4 regions of the Rhodococcus sp. NPDC003322 genome follow, and region 3 is predicted to be linked to each of the others. Evidence: riboswitches for the same ligand, from Rfam matches in the RefSeq annotation. Region 3 holds a riboswitch; each other region holds the start of a gene.

Region 1 (2,871 bases), on a different contig from region 3:
TTCGTCGGCGCCGGCGGCGGAGCGCTGCACCTGCTGCAGAAGTCCGGCATCGCCGAGGCCAAGGGCTTCGGTGGCTTCCCGGTCTCCGGCGAGTTCCTGCGCTGCACCAACCCCGAGCTCATCGACCAGCACAACGCCAAGGTCTACGGCAAGGCCGCCGTCGGTGCGCCGCCGATGTCGGTCCCGCACCTCGACACCCGTGTCATCGGTGGCAAGAAGGGCCTGCTGTTCGGCCCGTACGCAGGCTGGTCCCCGAAGTTCCTCAAGAACGGCAAGGTCACCGACCTGCCCGGCTCGATCAAGCCGAACAACCTGATGTCGATGCTCGGCGTCGGCGTCACCGAGCTTGGCCTGACCAAGTACCTCATCGGTGAGCTGCTGCAGTCGGCCGACGACCGCATCGAGACCCTTCGCGAGTTCGTGCCGCGCGCGACCGGCGGCGACTGGGAACTGATCACCGCGGGCCAGCGCGTGCAGGTGATCCGCAAGAAGGGCAACGGCGGCGTGCTCGAGTTCGGCACCGCGGTCATCAACGCCGCCGACGGCACCATCGCGGGCCTGCTCGGTGCCTCGCCCGGTGCGTCGACCGCGGTCCCCGCGATGCTCGACGTCCTGCAGCGCTGCTTCGGTGACCGCTGGACAGCGTGGGAGCCGCAGCTCAAGCAGATGGTTCCGTCACTGGGCCTGAAGCTGTCGGACAACGAGTCCCTGTTCCGCGAGGTGTGGGACTGGAGCAACAAGGCTCTCGAGCTGGAGGCGTCCGCCGAGGTCGCCGCAGCCGCCTCGGCCTGATCCGTCGGATCCCCAACCGGCCGTCACCTGCCCGTCCGGGCCAGGTGGCGGCCGGTGTCGTCTCACCGGATAGAGTCGGCACCGAACATCGATGTTCTCCGCCGCGGGGAAGTCCTGTGTGAATCAGGCACGGTCCCGCCACTGTGACGGACGCAGGCCCATGAGCGCGTCCGAAGTCAGATCGCCGCGGCGGCGGAACCTTTCGTCCGACCCCCGGCGTGGAGACCGGGGAGTGAGGGGAGTGTCGCCGTGGCGCAACATGATTCGGCCGCCGTGCCGCAACAGGGTTCGGCTGCCGAGCCGGGCTTCCCGTTCAGTGCGATCGTCGGCCAGGACCAGCTGCGTCTGGCGTTGACCCTGTGCGCGGTGCATCCCGGCATCGGTGGCGTGCTGGTCCGCGGCGAGAAGGGCACCGCCAAGTCCACGGTGGTCCGCGCCCTCGCCGCACTGCTGCCCCCGACGTCCTCCGGCACCCCGGCCCGCCTGGTGGAGCTTCCGGTCGGTGCGACGGAGGACCGCGTCGTCGGGTCCCTCGACCTGGAGAAGGTGCTGCGCGACGGCGAGCGGGCGTTCCAGCCCGGGTTGCTGGCCGCCGCGCACGACGGCGTGCTCTACGTCGACGAGGTCAACCTCCTCCACGACCACCTCGTCGACGTGCTGCTCGACGCCGCCGCGATGGGCCGTGTCCATGTCGAACGCGACGGCGTCTCGCACTCCCATCCGGCGAAGTTCGTGCTGGTCGGCACCATGAACCCGGAGGAAGGGGAGCTGCGCCCGCAGCTGCTGGACCGGTTCGGTCTGGCCGTGGACGTCGCCGCCTCCCGCGACGTCGACGTCCGCATGCAGGTGATCCGTCGCCGACTCGACTTCGAGGCCGACCCGGCCGGGTTCGCCGCCCGGTACGCCGCCGCCGACGCAGACACCGCCGGCCGGATCGCCGCCGCACGCGGCGCGCTGGCCGAGGTCGCACTGCCCGACACCGAACTGCGCCGCATCGCGGCCCTGTGCGCGTCCTTCGACGTGGACGGTATGCGCGCCGACCTGGTCCTGGCGCGCACCGCCACCGCGCACGCCGCCTGGCGCGGCGCGACCGAGGTCGCCGAGCAGGATGTGCGGGTCGCCGCCGAACTCACGCTGCCGCACCGTCGTCGCCGCGACCCGTTCGACGAACCGGGCCTGGACCCACAGCAGCTCGACGATGCGATGCGTGACGCCGACGAGCAGGCCCGGCAGCAGCCCGATCCCGAACCCGACCCGGACCCGGACGGTCCCGGCGGCGGCGCCCCGCAGCCCGAGTCCGACGGCGGTGACCCCGCCCCGTCCGACCCGTCGCAGGCCGATGCCCCGGCCCCGCCCGGCCCCGGCACGGCCGGCGAACGCCCGGTGGGGGCGCCGTCCGCGCAGTTCCGGACTCGGCTTCTCACCGTCCCCGGAGTCGGCGAGGGCGCCCCCGGCCGGCGTTCGCGGTCGCGGTCACCGCGCGGTCGCACCGTGCGCGCCACCACCGAACCCGGGCGGGGCCTGCACCTGGTCGGCACCCTGTTCGCCGCAGCCGAGCACCAGGTGGCCCGTGGCCGCCGGGACGGCCGGATGCTGTTGGCGCCCGGCGACATCCGCGGTGCGCTCAAGGAGGGACGCGAGGGCAACCTGATCGTGTTCGTCGTCGACGCGTCCGGTTCGATGGCCGCGCGGGACCGGCTGTCCGCGGTCACCGGTGCGGTGGTGTCGCTGCTGCGCGACGCCTACCAGCGGCGGGACAAGGTCGCGGTGATCACGGTCCGCGGCGCGACCGCGGAACTCGTGCTGCCGCCGACCTCCTCGGTCGACGTCGCGGTGCGCCGCCTGCGCGCGCTGCGGACGGGTGGGAGAACCCCACTCGCGCAGGGCTTCCTGAAAGCCCGTGAGGTGGTGTTGCGGGAGCGGGTGCGTGACCCGCAGCGCCGCGCGATGGTCGTCGCGCTGACCGACGGCCGCGCCACCGGCGGCGCCGATCCGGTTCGGCGGGCGAAGGTCGCGGCCGGGTTGCTCGCGGACGTGTCGGTGGCCGCGGTGGTCGTCGACTGCGAATCCGGGATGGTG
Region 2 (2,871 bases), on a different contig from region 3:
TTCCAGCTTGGGCCCCCACAATTCCAGCGCCGCCGCCGAGCGGGTGTTGCCGAGACGGTCGGCGATCACCGGCACCCGCGGATCGCCGAGCATGCACACGACATCGTTCCTGGCGGGCAGGCGCTTTCGCGTCACCCCCGACGACACCATCGTCGCGTCACAGAAGATCGACGCCCCGTTGCGGAGGGCGGCGCGGGCCGCGGACACCACGCCGGGCGTGAACGCGACGTCGTCGACGAGGTCGACCTGACCGCAGGCATGGATCATCCGCACGACGGCCTGTGAGACGTCCGCGGGGAACCGGGTGAGGTCGGCCTCGGCCCGGATCGTGGCAAAGGACTGACGGTAGATCTCGGCTCCGTCGCGGATGTAGTCGGTCATGGCTCCCCACGATATGGGGCGATCCACGCTCAGCGTGCGGGTGGGTCCACCCGGTAGCCGTCGCCGGTGGCGACGACGTCGGTCACCTCGCCACGCGGCCGGCCGCACCGCCGCTCACACCCGGACCAGTGCTGGCGGCCCTCCGCGGGAAGTCGACCGGACCGGACGGCGTCGGTCGCATCGCCCCGCACGTCCGCGAGGGACTTCGCGCAGCCGGGCAGGCCCGTGCAGGCGCTGACCTGCAGCCACGGCGAGTTCGCGTCGAAGATCAGGCCCATCGGGGCGAGGACGCGGACGACCTGTTCGGCCACGCCCTCGTCGAGGTCGTGCAGCAGGATCGACCGCCACGAGGTGACCGTGATCGGTGCCTCCACGGCGACCAGGAAGTCCGCCAGCCGCGCAGGCAGCACCCCGAACCGCACACCGGCGGCGAGGGTGACCCCGCCGTCGGGCTGATCGAGCCAGCCGATCGGACCCGCGGACTCGGGTCCGGTCAAGGCGATCGGCTCGGCGGTCGCCCCGAGGCCCAGCCGATCGAGCAGCCGCCGCGGTCCGGCGTCGATCTCGTGCAGACGCCACCGCGTGCCGCGGATCTCGTGCAGCGCCCGCGCCGCGTCCAGCAGCATCGCGACCCCGTCGTCGGCGGGCAGCCGCACCCCGTGGTCGGCGCCGGCGAGCACCAGCGCCACCTGGTCCGGGGAAACCGCATGGAGCCCGAGGTCGGCGCTCAGCGCGGAGACGTCGCCGCGGCCGTCGTCGAGGGTGAAGAGCACCCGGCCCGGCAGGTCCGCGAGGCGCGGGTCCCCGCACAGCCCGGCGTCCAGCGCCCGCACCCAGCCGCGGACGTCGACGAGTCCGCCGATCCGCCCGGACAACGGGGTGGCGAGGATGTTCCGCACCCGTTCGTGGGTAGGCGACGGCAGCAACCCCGACTCACGGAGCCGGCCGGCGAACGCGTCGGGGTCGGCGACCGCGCGGAGCTGGATGTTGCCGCGGGAGGTGAGTTCGAGCTCCCCGTTGCCGAGGTCGCGGGACGCGTCCGCGAGGACCTGCAACTGAGCTGCGGTGATCGCGCCGCCGGGCAGCCGCACCCGGGACAGGGCGCCGTCGGCGGCCTCGTGCACCTGAAGGGCCCCCGGACAGGCGTCGGGACGGGACCGGGCAGGTGCGGATTCGGTATCGGACATCACCCACCAGCCTACGGGGGCCGTGCCGGTAGCATCAGCGGCGATTGCGGCAGCTCGTGAGGAAACCGGTGCAAATCCGGTGCGGTCGCGCCACTGTGACCCGGGTGTTCCCGGGGAGTCAGACCCTCCGACGCTGCCCACCGAACCGAGTGGGGCGCGAAACCCCGAGGAGGCCAGCCCTGTGATCCTGTTGCTGTCGACGTCCGACACCGACCTGCTCAGTGCGCGAGCCAGTGGCGCCGACTACCGGTGGGCGAACCCCGCCCGGCTGCTCGTCGACGACGTGCCCGGGCTGATCGACGGCGTCGACCTGGTGATCGTCCGCATCCTCGGCGGCCGCCGGGCCTGGGAGGAGGGCCTGGACGCGGTCCTCGCCGCCGGGAAGCCCACCGTCGTGCTCGGCGGCGAACTCGCACCGGACGCGGAACTGATGGAACTGTCCACGGTGCCTGCCGGGGTGGCGGCGCAGGCGCACACCTATCTCGCCGAGGGCGGCGCGGCGAACCTGGCGCACCTGCACGGGTTCCTCTCGGACACGGTGCTGCTGACCGGCGTCGGGTTCGAGGCCCCGGCGCACACCCCGACATGGGGACACCTCGACCGTCCCGGGTTCCCTGATGTCACATCGGGTCACCTGACGACCCCCAATGTGACATCACGGAACCCGACCGTGGCGGTGCTCTACTACCGCGCGCAGCATCTCGCCGGGAACACCGCCTACGTCGAGGCGCTCTGCCGCGCGATCGAGGACCGCGGCGCCCGGGCCCTGCCGATCTTCTGTGCCTCGCTGCGCACCGCGGAACCGGAACTGCTCGACGTCCTGGGCACCGTCGACGCGATGGTCGTGACGGTGCTCGCGGCCGGCGGCAGCAGGCCTGCGGGCGCGTCGGCGGGGGAGGACGACGAGTCGTGGGACGTCAGCGCGCTCGCCGCGCTGGACGTGCCTATCCTGCAGGGCCTGTGCCTGACCGGCAGCCGGGAGGCGTGGGAGTCGAACGACGACGGCCTGTCCCCGATGGATGTCGCGACGCAGGTCGCGGTGCCGGAGTTCGACGGCCGGATCATCACGGTCCCGTTCTCGTTCAAGGAGATCGACGAGGACGGACTGACCACCTACGTACCGGACGCGGAGCGTGCCGCCCGGGTGGCCGGGATCGCCGTCCGGCATGCGCGGCTGCGGCACGTTCCCAACCGGGACAAGCGGATCGCGCTGATGCTGTCGGCGTACCCGACCAAGCACGCCCGGATCGGCAACGCCGTCGGATTGGACACCCCGGCCAGCGCGATCGCGCTGCTGGCCGCG
Region 3 (2,871 bases):
GGCCAGGGCGCGGTCGAGGTCGGTGCGCCAGACGTTGCGCCCGTCGACGATGCCGGCGACCACCAGCTTGTCCGCCAGCGCGGGCACCGACCACGCGCCGGCGTCGGGGTTGCCCGCGACGAGGTCGACGGCGATCGCCTCGACGGCGGTGCTCGCCAGCGCGGGTAGCGCCGGACCGAGGTCCCCGAAGTAGGAGGCGACGAGGATCGCCGGTCGCTCCGCGGACGCGGACAGCTGCTCGTAGACCCGGCGGGCCGTCTCGATCTCGGCATCGGTGCGGTCGGTGACGAGGGCAGGTTCGTCGATCTGCACCCAGGTCGCGCCCGCCCGGGACAGCTGCCCCAGCAGGTCCTGGTACAGCGGAACCAGCTCGTCGATCCGGCCGAGCAGCTCGTCGGCACCGTCGACACCCTTCGACAGCAGCAGGAAGGTGACGGGTCCGATGACGACGGGCCGCGCCGGGACACCCTGCGCCAGGGCCTCTTCCAGCTCGCCGAGCACCTTGCCCGGGTCCAGCGCGAAGGTCGTCCCGGGCCCGATTTCGGGGACCAGATAGTGGTAGTTGGTGTCGAACCACTTGGTCATCTCGAGCGGCGCGACGTCCGCGGTGCCGCGGGCCGCGGCGAAGTAGCGGTCGAGCGGGTCCGAGATCCCCTGTACCCGAGCGGGCAGGGCACCGAGCATCGCGGCGGTGTCCAGGACCTGGTCGTAGTAGGAGAACGTACCCACCGGAACCGAGTCCAACCCGGCGTCCTGCAGCTGCGCCCACGTCTGGGCGCGCAGCGTCCGGGCCACGTCGTCCAGTGCGGCGCGGTCGATTCGTCCGGCCCAGTAGGACTCGACTGCGCGTTTGAGTTCGCGGCGCGGCCCGATCCGCGGCGATCCCAGCACCGTCGCGGTGAAACGAGGCTGATCGTCAGGTGTTGCGGTCACGAAAGTGCTCCATGGCGTGCGTAGGTGTGGCCGCCGCCGAGAGACGGGTACACCTGACGAAGCCCACCTGCCGCCCGAGGTCGGGCAGCAGCCGATACCGCCCACGACGGGGACGGCACTGTGCCGCATGCAGGCCCACCCGCCCGATCCACGAGGCGGCGAACCGCCGGGCACGGCGTGCCCGGCGCAGAGGGCAGGTCTTCGGACTCGCGGGCACCGGGTCGTACTCGACCCGACCTACTGGCCGTCGCTTCCCGGGCGGGATGCCCAGTGCTGATGACGGCGGTCGTTCCTGCATACCGCTGCGGGACAGTCCCGGATTCTCACCGGGTTCCCTCTCACCCCGACCGAGCGTGCTCGACCGGGATTCGACGCCGCGCTCCGTGCTTAGGGGCTCCTCATGACCGGGACGCGGCGAACCGACTGCACCGACGACAATAGCCGGGCGCGATCGGGTTGCGACAGGCCCCTCAGCCGGTCGAGGTCGTCAGTCTCGGGCGGTGAGGAGCGCGAAGATGCGCCGCAGCTCGTCCACCGTCGGCTCGGGCAGGTGGTCGCGCGCGTGCAGGAATCCGACACCCGCGTAGACCAGCACCCCACTGCGCAGCCGGGCCTCCTCCGCGTCGAATCCCAGGTCGAGGAGAGCGCTCTGGACGACGGCGAACACCTGGTTGTCCAGTCGGGCAACGGAATCGGCGACCTGTGCGTCGCTGCGCGCCCAGTCCCGGACCGCGACTTCGACCGCCCAGCCGCGCTGCGAGGTCAATTGCGCGGCCATCGCCTCGAGTCGTTGGTCGCCGGGGATCGACGTCGTCTCCTTGAGCGCCTGCAGTGTCTCGTTCTGGATCTCGCACCACCGGTCGGCCACCGCCTTCATCAGGTGGTCGATGTCGGTGAAGTGCCAGTAGAAGCTGCCCTTGGTGACGCCGAGCTCCTCGCACAGCCGGGTGATCTTCACCCCGGCGACGCCTTCCCGGACCAGTAGGTCGAGGGCTGCCTCGATCCAGTCGTCGACGGACAGCCTGGCCTTGCCACCGGCGGCGCGGGCCGGCTTCTTCGCACCCGCCACGCCCTGTTTCGCCACCATCTCGCCTCTCTTCGAATGCCGCACTGCCATTCCAAGCTACGGCGCCCGCGGCCCGTTCACGAACCGTTCGGTGGGCAATCCCGGCACACCGCGCACGTGTGCGGCGAATCTCCACACAAACCCCGGTCCATACCATACAGTGCGGTATGGTCCTCGGTCCGAGGGAACCGAGAGTCTCGACAAGGGGTGTCACCGTGCAGGGACGGGCAATTGGACGCCGAAGTGTGTTGCGCGCACTCGGAGTCGGCGGGGTCGCGTTCGGGCTCGGCGTGGCACGTCCGGTCGCGACGGGGAGCGCCCAGGCCGGCGGGTTCACGAGCCCCCTGCTTTTCCATTCACCGCCGACGACACCGTTCCGTGCCGGCCTCGAACCATTGCCGACGGTGTCCGGTTCGAGGCTCCGAGTCGCCGCGGTCAACGCCTCCCATCGGTTCCACCCCGACCACGGCCCGGCCTCGACACTCGCCTACCGGGTCGACGACACCGCCGTCTCGTACCTCGGCCCGACGATCGAGGCGCACGTCGACCAACCCGTCGTGATGGAGGTGACCAACGAGATTCAGGGCCATCCGCTCGCCGCGGACCTCGACCTCAGCCTGCACGGCGTCTCGCACAGCTACCGGTCGTCCCCGCCGATCGTGCTGCACCTGCACGGCGGCGAGACGCCACCCGACAGCGACGGCCACGCCGAGCAACTGATCCATCCGGGCACCACGCTGACGCACCGGTTTCCGAATCACCAAGAGGCCGCGCACCTCTGGTATCACGATCACGCCATGGGCATCACCCGCGCCAACGTGTACGCCGGTCTCGCCGGCACCTATTTCCTGCGCGACCGCTTCGACACCGGA
Region 4 (2,871 bases), 460 kb from region 3:
CCCTCGCCGGTGCCGCCGACGCGGACGGCGCCTGCACCGACGGCTCCTGCGCCGTCTGAGGCGCGCCGGACCCCACCAACGGCTGAAGGGCACCTTCGTTCGGACAATGCGAACGAAGGTGCCCTTCAGGCAGGTGGGGACGGGTCAGCGCGTGCCGGCGAGCGCGGGCTGCATACGGGTCGCGCGCTCGGTGAGGAACGCGAACCCGAGTCCGAGGGCCAGCCACAGCGTCGCCTGGATGGCGAGCGACGAGATGCGGAATTCCCACAGGAGTGTCGCGGGGAAGTCCTCGCCGACCTCGTTGATGCCGGGCATCACGACGTAGCCGACGGCGACGACCGCGAGGAATGCCAGCACCGGGGCCGCGACCTGGATGGACAGGTAGCCGGTGGACGCCACCAGGCGTGCGACGTAGACGGCCACGGCCACCGCGAACAGACCCAGGACGACCGACGCGAGCCACAGCCAGGTGCGCTGGTTGATGGTGTCCGGGTCGCCGACCGCGGGCGGGTTCGCCGGGTACTTGAAGAACGGCACCGCCTCGATCGCGAGCCAGCCCGCACCGGCCAGTGCCAATGCCAGCACCGGGCCGGACAGCGTGGTGACTCGGCGTGCGTAGTGGGCGACGACCGCGAATATCGCGCCCAGAGCCAGACCGGCGAGCGTGGTCGCGAGGAACAGCCCGGCCCGCTGGCCGTCGCGGCTGACCAGGGCGTCGTCGCCGTGGGAATGGCCCGCCGTTGCACTGGCCTCGGCGTCGCCGTGGTCGTGTGCCGCCGTGGTGTCGTGCGCGTGCTCCTCGGCCGGGGCGGAGGCGGCTTCCTCGATCGCGATGGCCGCGTCGACGTGCGGTTCGCCGATCACGAACGCGACGGCACCGGCCAACAGGCCTGCGACGAGGCCGGCCAGCAGGCCGCGGACGAGGAGTTTCGTGAAAGTGTCGGTCAGTGGCACGGCAGTCCCAGCAGGTGTCGACCGTCATGCATGAGTTCGTGCATGTACATGCCGGTGCGCGAGACCGCGCCCTGGTCGAAACCGACCAGGTACAGGGTCAGCATCGCGAGCAGGACCACGCCCGCGATGATCAGGGCAACACCGACCGACTCGGTCGACCTGCTGGGGGTGTGAACAACAGCCATCGTTCCTCCTTGGGATTACGCGTCCCTCAAAGCACAGGCGATGACGACGGTGTCTGGCTGTCGAGGAAGCCCTCGATTACAGTGGCGCGACCGCTCCGGACTCGTACCGGATTCCCGTCGGGCATCGCAATTACTCGCGCACTGTCGCACCGACCTGCCTCCGGTGTCAATCGGGACACGGCGCCGCCGCCCGATCCCTCGGTGGCCCGGACGGTGTCCGGGCCGCCCGTCGGGGAGGCTCAGGAGGGCACCTTGTCGAGGAATCCGAGCACGTGCACGAGCCGTCCCGCCTCGTCGTGCTCGACGACGTCGAAGCCCTCGATCAGGTCCTCGGCGCCGGTGGGCCCGAGCTGCCAGCCGAACCGGGCCTGCTCGTGGTGGCCGTCCACCGGGCCGCGGAGCCGGAAGCGCATCCCGGGGAACCGCCCCTGGACCGCGCCGATCGTCGCGTCGATCTCCGCGTGACCGCACGCCGCGACCGTCGGGTCGACGTAGCGACCGTCCGGCGCCCACAGTTCCTCGATCGAGGTGCGGCGCGCGCCGGGGTCGGTTTCGTTCCAGACCGCGATGTACCTGGCGGCGAGGGTGTCGAAGTCGCTCATGGGAGCCTCTTTCGATCGGTTGTGCCGGCCCGGGTGGCCGACTGACGAGACCACTGTGCGGCCGGTGCGGCCGGTCGTCGATTACCCGGGAGGTAATGGATCCGCCTCCCCGGTCGCACCTAGGCTCGGGCGATGACCACACTCGTGGGACGGGATCGGCCGGTCGGTGATCTGCTACGTCACTGGCGTGAACACCGACGGATGAGTCAGCTGGAACTGGCCGGCCGTGCGGAGGTGTCGGCCCGGCATGTCAGTTTCCTCGAGACGGGGCGTTCGCGCCCGACCCGGGCGATGCTGTTGAGGCTCAGTGAACAGCTGGACATTCCACTGCGGGAACGTAATTCGCTCTTCCTTGCGGCGGGCTTCGCGCCCGCCTACCCGGAGCATGCACTCGGTGACGTCCCGATGGCCTCGGTGGCGCGGGCGATCGGGCAGATCCTGCACGCACATCTGCCTTCCCCGGCGGTGGTCGTGGATCGGCACTGGCACCTGGTGGACGGCAACGACGCGGTCGCGCTGCTGGTCGACGGCTGCTCTGCGGACCTGCTCGAGCCCCCGGTGAACGTGCTGCGCCTGAGTCTGCACCCGGAGGGCATGGCCCCGAGGATCGTGAACCTCGGCCAGTGGCGAGCCCACGTGCTGCGCCGCCTCGAGCACCAGATTGCCGCGACCGGCGACCCGGTGCTCGGTGGTCTCGCCACCGAGCTCGCGGGCTATCCGTGTGCCGATCCCGCGGTCGAACCGGAGCCGGGTGCGCTGGTGGTGCCGATCCGAATCCGTACGGCGGCAGGCGAACTGGCACTCCTGAGCGCAACGACGGTGTTCGGGACGCCGCTCGACGTCACCGTGGCGGAGCTGGCGATCGAGACGTTTCACGCCGCCGACGAACGCACGGCCGAGGCGCTGCGTCGGTTCGCGGGTTGACGGCGCGCCGGCCGCCGCGAAAGCGCGCGGCCGGCGCTGCCGGAAGGGGGTGGGTCAGGCCTGCTTCGCCGCGACGTCGAGGACGACCTCGAACTCGAGCAGCGAGGCGCCGGTCGCGACCGGCTTCTTGGCCTCGCCGGCGTGCGCGGCGCGGGCGTCGCCGTCACGCCATGCGGCGAAGGCGTCCTCGGACTCCCACTGGGTCA

What was found. Region 3 has a riboswitch for cobalamin ahead of metE (5-methyltetrahydropteroyltriglutamate--homocysteine S-methyltransferase). Riboswitches for the same ligand answer to the same signal wherever they lie in the genome.
Region 1: linked by a shared signal. The riboswitch ahead of ACWDUM_RS14320 (VWA domain-containing protein) and the one ahead of metE (5-methyltetrahydropteroyltriglutamate--homocysteine S-methyltransferase) in region 3 are both predicted to bind cobalamin.
Region 2: linked by a shared signal. The riboswitch ahead of cobN (cobaltochelatase subunit CobN) and the one ahead of metE (5-methyltetrahydropteroyltriglutamate--homocysteine S-methyltransferase) in region 3 are both predicted to bind cobalamin.
Region 4: linked by a shared signal. The riboswitch ahead of ACWDUM_RS05800 (CbtB domain-containing protein) and the one ahead of metE (5-methyltetrahydropteroyltriglutamate--homocysteine S-methyltransferase) in region 3 are both predicted to bind cobalamin.

The regions. Positions count from the first base shown of each region.
Region 1 covers NZ_JBSFSC010000003.1:448,310-451,180, forward strand. Annotated here, with positions in the region: gene mqo (malate dehydrogenase (quinone)) at 1-792, shown strand, start outside; adenosylcobalamin (AdoCbl) riboswitch at 872-1,033, shown strand; gene ACWDUM_RS14320 (VWA domain-containing protein) at 1,042-2,871, shown strand, end outside.
Region 2 covers NZ_JBSFSC010000005.1:291,245-294,115, forward strand. Annotated here, with positions in the region: gene ACWDUM_RS20705 (precorrin-8X methylmutase) at 1-381, opposite strand, end outside; gene cobG (precorrin-3B synthase) at 411-1,568, opposite strand; cobalamin riboswitch at 1,578-1,714, shown strand; gene cobN (cobaltochelatase subunit CobN) at 1,750-2,871, shown strand, end outside.
Region 3 covers NZ_JBSFSC010000001.1:765,767-768,637, forward strand. Annotated here, with positions in the region: gene metE (5-methyltetrahydropteroyltriglutamate--homocysteine S-methyltransferase) at 1-933, opposite strand, end outside; cobalamin riboswitch at 1,128-1,300, opposite strand; gene ACWDUM_RS03530 (TetR/AcrR family transcriptional regulator) at 1,421-2,020, opposite strand; gene ACWDUM_RS03535 (multicopper oxidase family protein) at 2,167-2,871, shown strand, end outside.
Region 4 covers NZ_JBSFSC010000001.1:1,225,942-1,228,812, reverse strand. Annotated here, with positions in the region: gene ACWDUM_RS05810 (DsbA family oxidoreductase) at 1-59, shown strand, start outside; gene ACWDUM_RS05805 (CbtA family protein) at 145-954, opposite strand; gene ACWDUM_RS05800 (CbtB domain-containing protein) at 945-1,139, opposite strand; cobalamin riboswitch at 1,167-1,304, opposite strand; gene ACWDUM_RS05795 (nuclear transport factor 2 family protein) at 1,379-1,741, opposite strand; gene ACWDUM_RS05790 (helix-turn-helix domain-containing protein) at 1,874-2,665, shown strand; gene ACWDUM_RS05785 (antibiotic biosynthesis monooxygenase family protein) at 2,720-2,871, opposite strand, start outside.